Regions from separate parts of the Thioalkalivibrio sp. ALgr1 genome, predicted to be linked through region 1. Evidence: predicted binding sites of a transcription regulator. Region 1 holds the regulator's gene; the other holds the start of a gene.

Region 1 (3,560 bases):
ATCACCTGGATACGGTTAGGCCGGATCAGGTTGAGGTGCCCGGCGAGGGGCAGGTCGTCGCCGTCACCGCCGACCAGGTTGCGATCCGGTGCGACCTGCTCGCCGTGTACGTAGCGCAGATCCAGGCGATTGCCCATCGCCTGGATCAGGACCTCTACGGTGATGTCGCGCGCGATGCCGCCCTCTCCCAGTGCCTCGTTCATGCACGAATCTCCGGCAGTGCTGGCACGGGGCGTCGTAAGAGAGAAAGTACTGCCGGGAGAGCCATGTTCAGGCGTCGCCGAAGGCCCGGGTCAGTTCGCGTTCCAGGGCGTCCGCGTCGCCGGCACGGCGCAGCGAGGCGATATTGTCGGGCTGCGAGAGACCGCGAGCCAGCTGCGCCAGCAGGTCCAGGTGCGCGCTGGTCGCCGCCTCGGGCACCAGCAGTGCGATCAGGATGTCCACGGGTTCGTGGTCCATGGCGTCGAAGTCGACCCCCTGGTCCAGCCGCAGGACCGCGACCCGGGGGGCATCGAGCTCGGCCAGACGCCCATGCGGGATGGCCACGCCATGCCCCAGACCGGTGGAGCCAAGCTTCTCGCGGGCAGACAGGGCCTCGAAGATGGCCCCGCTGGCCGGGCCGGCGGACTCCTCGCCGCCGACGGCCAGCAACTCGGCCAGGGTCTCGAGCGCCCGTTTCTGGCTGGAACACTCGGGCTCCAGCCGGATACGGGCGCGGGTGATCAGCTCGGCAATGGTCATTGCGTTAAAGGGCCTGTTCGCGGTTGCGCTGGGCACCCTCGGCGCGGTGATGGTCCTTGACCTTTTCCTTGTGCTTGATCAGCTGACGATCCACCTTGTCGATCAGGCCATCAATCGCCGCATACATATCCTCGTGACTGGCTTCGGCGTGGATGTGATTGCCGCTGACCTGGAGATTGGCCTCCGCCTTGTTGTTCAGGTTCTGGTTTTTCTCGTGGGTCAGCACCACATGCACGTCGATCACTTTGTCGAAGTGGCGTTCCAGCTTCGCGAACTTTTCGTTCACGTAGTCGCGCAGGGCGTCGGTGATATCGACGTGATGGCCGGTCAGGTTGATCTGCATGGTCAGGCTCCTTTTTGCTTGGTTCCACTGGGCATACTCGCCATCTGCCGGCGTTCGCTGGAAGACGGTATGTGCATAGCCTCGCGGTACTTGGCCACGGTGCGTCGGGCCACATTAATGCCCCGATCCGACAGGATCTGGGCCAGTTTTGCATCACTCAGTGGCTTGTTCGGGGTCTCGCCACCAATCAATTCCCGAATCATGGCACGGATCGCGGTCGCCGAGCATTCGCCGCCATCGGCTGTGCCAACATGACTGGAAAAGAAGTACTTGAACTCGAATACCCCACGCGGGGTGTGCATGTATTTCTGTGTAGTCACCCTCGAGATGGTCGATTCGTGCATCTCCAGGGTCTCGGCGATATCGCGCAGGATCAGCGGTTGCATGGCAACCTCACCATGCTCGAGAAACCCCTGCTGGCGCACGACGATGGCCTGGGCGACCCGCAGCAGGGTGTCGTTCCGGCTGTGCAGGCTCTTCAGGAACCAGCGCGCCTCCTGCAACTGATCGCGCATAAACGCGCTATCACGCGCATCGGAGACCTGCCGCACCATGCCCGCATAGAGATCGTTGATGCGAATGCGCGGCGCAATCTCCGGGTTCAAGTCCACGCGCCAGCCATCGCGGTCATGGCGGACATAGACATCCGGCACCACATATTCCGAAGTGGACTCGCTGATCTGGGCACCGGGCCGCGGATTCAGGGTGCGGATCAGGTCCAGCGCCCGCGCCAGCTCGTCCGGGTCGCGCACGCCGGACTGGCGCTGCAGGGCTCGGTAGTCCCGCTTGGCCAGGCTCTCCATGCCGTTTTCCAGGATGGCTCGAGCCGCGTCACGCGCCGGGGCATCCGGCGCCAAATGGCGCAGCTGGATCTCCAGGCACTCGCGCAGGTCCCGCGCACCGACGCCCAGCGGGTCGCACTGCTGAATCCAGTGCAGCACCGCCTCGACCTCGTCGACCCCCACGGGCTCGTCTTCGCCCTGGCTGATCATCTCCGCCAGCGCCTCGAGTTCACTGTCCAGATAGCCGTCCGGGCTGATCGCGTCGATCAGCGCCGCCCCGATCCGTTGGTCTCGTGGGGTCAGGTGGCTCAGATGCAGCTGCCAGAGCAGGTGGTCCTGCAGGCCCTCGTCCTCGCCGTCGGAGGTATTCTCCAGCGGGTCGCGGTCGTCCAGGCCGCGTGGGCTCGGGGCGGGCTCGTAGATGTCGTCCCAGCGACTGTCGGTGCTCAACTCCTCGGGGATCACGTCATCGCCAGCCGTGTCGGCCTGCATGCGATCCCCGTCGACCCGTTCGCCCCCTTCCTCCGGGCGCTCGGGCGGGGCCTCCTCGCCCTCGTCCTCCACCTGCTCGAGCATGGGGTTGCTTTCCAGCGCCTGCTGGATCTCCGCCTGCAACTCCAGCGTGGAAAGCTGCAGCAGACGGATCGCCTGTTGCAGCTGCGGGGTCATCGTCAGCGTCTGCCCCAGCTGCAGATTGAGCCCGGGTTTCAGCATCGCGGTTTGAGGTCCATGGTGACCATCAAGATCATCTTAAGGAAACACTGATCAATGTTCACAGTCGAAAGTTTTCTCCGAGATACACGCGGCGCACCTGGGGGTCGTCCAGCAGCTCCTGCGGGGTCCCGGCGCTCAGGATGCGGCCCTCACTAAGAATATAGGCCCTGTCGCAGATTCCGAGGGTCTCGCGCACGTTGTGGTCGGAAATCAGCACACCGATCCCGCGCTGGGCCAGATGCCCAATCACGGCCTGGATATCACCCACGGAAATCGGATCCACGCCGGCAAACGGTTCGTCCAGGCAGATAAAGCGCGGGTCACCGGCCAGTGCCCGCGCGATCTCGGCGCGGCGACGCTCGCCCCCGGACAGGGCAATCCCAGGGCTGTGGCGCACGGTCTCCAGCTGGAACTCCTCGATCAGGGCATCGCCGATGCGGCGTCGCTCGTGGCGGTCGAGCTCCGAGCGCAGCTCCAGCACCGCCTGCAGGTTGTCCCAAACACTCAGCCGACGGAAGATCGAGGCCTCCTGCGGCAGGTAGCCCAGCCCGGCTCGGGCCCGCGAATGAATCGGGGCCCGGGTGATGTCCCGGTCACCCAGCGTGATGCGGCCACGATTGGGCCGGATCAGGCCGACCAGGCTGTAGAAACAGGTGGTCTTGCCTGCGCCGTTCGGTCCCAGCAGGCCCACGACCTCCCCTGGTGCCAGATCGACGTCGACACGATCCAGCACCGTACGCTTGCCATAGCGCTTGGTCAGCTCGCGGCCGGTCAGATAGCCGGCCATCGGCGCAGATTCGCCACCGGCCGCGGCGGGCGCGCTGGTGTCGAGCTCGTTCATTCGTCGTCTTCGCGGGGCTGGATCCTGATACGTACACGCTCGTCATCGGCCTCGCCACGCTCGGCCTCGATCACATCCGTCTCCAGGTCGTAGACGATGCGCTTGCCGCGCGCTTCCTCGGCTGCCGTGACCACATGCG
Region 2 (3,560 bases), on a different contig from region 1:
GATTTCCTGGAGGAGCAGGCCGAGGCCGGCACCGTGGACGAGGTGGTGGAGCTGGTGATTTCGGATATCGAGATGCCGCGCATGGACGGCTATACCCTCACCGCTCGAATTCGTGCGAACGATCGCCTGAAAGGCCTCCGGGTTCTGCTGCACTCGTCACTGAGTGGGGAGTTCAATACGGATATGGTCAAGCGTGCCGGGGCCGACGCCTTCCTGTCCAAGTTCAACCCCGACGAGCTGGCCGAGGCTGTGCTTGACCAGACCCGCAAGGACTGATGCCGGTGCCTGCGCCGTTTGCGTTAGTCGACCGAGTCGACCCTGGCGGCATGGAAGCGGTAACGGATTGCCGGCCGCATGAACATCAGCGGCCATGGCGCGCCGCATCGATCACCCGTTGGGATGCTGTCGGCGTCCGCGCGGTTGCACGTATACTGCATCCGTCCGGCATGGGGGATCGCGTGTTCCCCAGTCGGGTTTTCCGACACGCTGTCAAGGATTCGTCATCAACGTGCCCGTCCGCCCGTACCGTCGACTTTCAAGGATGACTTCGTGATCGACTCGCGTGACTACGAGGAGTTCTCGCGTTTTCTTTCCGAGTGCTGTGGCCTGGTGCTGGGCGACAGTCGTCAGTATCTCGTGTCGAGCCGACTGTCGCGGCTGCTGGACGAGTTCGGCTACAAGAGTGTGCCGGAGCTGCTGCACGCAATGCGCCAGGCACCCAACCCGCGCCTGCGCACGCGTGTGATCGACGCGATGACCACGAACGAAACCTCCTGGTTTCGCGATGGCTTCCCGTTCGAGATCCTGCGCCATGTACTGCTCCCGGAACGGGCGGAGAAAGGCGCAGGGATCAAGGTCTGGTCGTCCGGCTGCTCCAGCGGACAGGAGGCCTACAGCATCTCGATGGTGGCGTCCGAGTGGGAGGAATCGCGGCCCAAGCGTGTGGTGCCGGTATCGATCCTGGGTACGGATCTCTCGGAGAAGATTCTGGACGATGCCCGGCGCGCGGTGTACGACGGGCTGAGCATCGTCCGTGGCCTGAGCGAGGCGAGGCGCGCCCGCTTCTTCGAGACCGTGGCGGAGGGCCATCGCGTACGCCCGGAGATCCAGCGCCGCTGCCGTTTCCAGAAGCTCAACCTGATCGACAGCTATGCGGCGCTGGGCAAGTTCGACATCGTGTTCTGTCGCAACGTGCTGATCTATTTCTCCGCCGAGACCAAGCGACAGGTTCTTGACGGAATTGCCCGCCAGATGAATCCCGGTGGCTATCTGTTTCTTGGCGCTTCCGAGACAGCGGGTCCTTACACCCAGGCCTTCGAAACCGTTCGCACCGAGTACGGCTCCGTCCTTCGCCTGAAGGGCTGATCGGCCCTTTCCGCCTTTCCATACGGTCGCTCCCGCGATCCGGGCGCCACCCTCGGCGCTGCTCTCCCAACCTCTTTCGGCCCATAGTGGCACACCAATTGCTTTGTCCCTGTCGTACGGGGCGAAGCGGTTTCGTCCCGAGGAACCTGAAGTTCGCCAGTGGCGGACGGGGTACGACGGATGAGTCTCTCTCTCGACAAGGCGATGGGCATTCTCCCGGAGGCGGTGAACGTCCGTGCGAAGCGGATGGAGCTGCTGGCCTCGAATATCGCGAATGCCGATACGCCGAATTACAAAGCGCGCGATATCGACTTTCGCTCGGTGCTGCAGGCGGCGGCCGGCGAGGGCGGCAACATGCCGATGGCGAGCACACATCAGGGCCATATCGGCGCCGGCGGGGCGGGTGGTGCCAACGGGTCGATGGAGACGCTTTATCGCGTGCCGTCGCAGCCGTCTCTGGATGGCAACACGGTGGACCCGCAGCTGGAGCGGGCGGCCTTTGCCGAGAATTCCCTGCAGTACCAGAGCAGCCTCGAGTTCCTGAACCGCCGGGTTTCCGGCATCCGTGATGCTCTGCGGGGCGAGCGCTAATGCGAGCGCCAACGCTGGGAACAGGAGAGTGATGTCGTGAGTGATCTGTTTAATCTGTTCAACACCTCGGCCTCCGCGCTGACCGCGCAGTCGGTGCGGCTGAATACGGTCGCGTCGAATCTGGCCAACGCCAACACCGTGGCGACCAACCCCGACGAGGCCTACCGGGCGAAGCAGGTGCTGTTTCAGACCGTGATGAACCAGGCCGATCCGAACGGCGCCTCCAATGGCGTGCGGGTGGCGGGAATTGATGAGTCGCGCGCGCCGCCACAGGCGCACTACGAACCAAACCATCCGCAGGCCAACGAAGACGGCTACATCTTCCGTCCCGCGATCAGCGTGGTGGAGGAGATGGCCAACATGATGTCGGCCTCGCGCAACTACGAAGCGAACGTCGAGGTGATGGAGACCTCGCGCCAGCTGTTGCAGCGAACGCTGCAGATCGGCCAGGGCTAAACCGGAGCCTCCCATGACTCAGATATCACCCGAAATGCTGGACCGCTTGGGCCTGTCACGTCCCAAGCCGGACGACAAGGAGACGGATCGCCTGGGTCAGGACGATTTCCTGAAGCTGATGACTACCCAGCTGCAGAATCAGGACCCGTTTGAACCGATGGAAAACGGGGAGTTTATCGGTCAGATGGCTCAGTTCTCGACCGTCACGGGGATCGAAGAGCTTTCGAAGTCCTTCGAGAAACTCGCTCAGTCCATGGGCCAGAGCCAGACCCTGCAAGCGGCCTCCCTGGTGGGTAAGGACGTCCTTGTCCCAACCGACTTCAGCGAGTTGGGTGCGGATGGCACGGTGCGCGGCGCCGTGGATCTGGATCAGTCGACCGGGCAGTTGCAGGTCGAGGTGTACAGCCCCACGGGTGAACGCATCCGAAGCATGAATCTGGGTTCGGCCAGTGAGGGGCTGCAGGAATTCACCTGGGACGGTCTGCGCGATGACGGGACGCCTGCGGCCCCGGGCGTATATGAATTCCGGGCGTCGGCCCAGAGCGGTTCCAGTAGTGAATCAGTAGATGTCTTCCTCGACGCCCGCGTCGAGAGCGTTTCGGTAGGCGACGATTCCAGCCTGGGCCTGATGGTCCGTGGCCTGGGCGAGATCAATTTCTCGGATGTCCGGCGCATCAGCAGCTGACGGACTCTAACGGAGGTAGACCAGTATGCCCTTCAATATCGGATTGAGCGGACTGAACTCGGCGCAGGCCGATCTGCAGACCACCGGCAACAACGTCTCGAATGCCGGCACGACCGGTTTCAAGCGCTCGCGCGCCGAGTTCGGTGATGTCTTTGCGCAGAGTTTTGGTGGCGTCAGCCAGACCGCGACTGGGGGTGGTTCGCGTCTCATGGCGGTGACACAGCAGTTCTCGCAGGGACGCACGGAGTTCACCGAGAACGGTCTCGACCTCGCGATTGATGGCGAGGGCTTTTTCGTGATGAACGATGGTGGCAATCGTGTCTATACGCGCGCTGGCGAGTTTCAGGTAAACCGCGACGGCAACCTGGTGAACAACCAGGGTCAGCAGCTGCAGGGCTATCCGCCAATCAACCCGGGCAGCACGGATACTGATTTCAATACCGGACAGCTTGGGGATTTGCGT

Evidence for each region. Region 1 encodes sigma-54, which starts transcription at its own class of promoters, with help from an activator protein. Its sites were predicted from a motif close to TGGCANGNTNCNTGCTT; they were not measured.
Region 2: flgB (flagellar basal body rod protein FlgB) is a predicted target of sigma-54. The motif match lies at 1,453-1,469, and genes of this name have one in related genera.

The regions. Positions count from the first base shown of each region.
Region 1 covers NZ_KB905132.1:850,383-853,942, reverse strand. The annotation lists gene hprK (HPr(Ser) kinase/phosphatase) at 1-203, opposite strand, end outside; gene F466_RS0104075 (PTS sugar transporter subunit IIA) at 271-741, opposite strand; gene hpf (ribosome hibernation-promoting factor, HPF/YfiA family) at 746-1,084, opposite strand; gene F466_RS0104065 (RNA polymerase factor sigma-54) at 1,087-2,580, opposite strand; gene lptB (LPS export ABC transporter ATP-binding protein) at 2,639-3,367, opposite strand; gene lptA (lipopolysaccharide transport periplasmic protein LptA) at 3,418-3,560, opposite strand, start outside.
Region 2 covers NZ_KB905133.1:172,767-176,326, reverse strand. The annotation lists gene F466_RS0105195 (chemotaxis protein) at 1-276, shown strand, start outside; gene F466_RS0105190 (protein-glutamate O-methyltransferase CheR) at 550-1,365, shown strand; gene flgB (flagellar basal body rod protein FlgB) at 1,546-1,956, shown strand; gene flgC (flagellar basal body rod protein FlgC) at 1,993-2,412, shown strand; gene F466_RS0105175 (flagellar hook assembly protein FlgD) at 2,426-3,097, shown strand; gene flgE (flagellar hook protein FlgE) at 3,123-3,560, shown strand, end outside.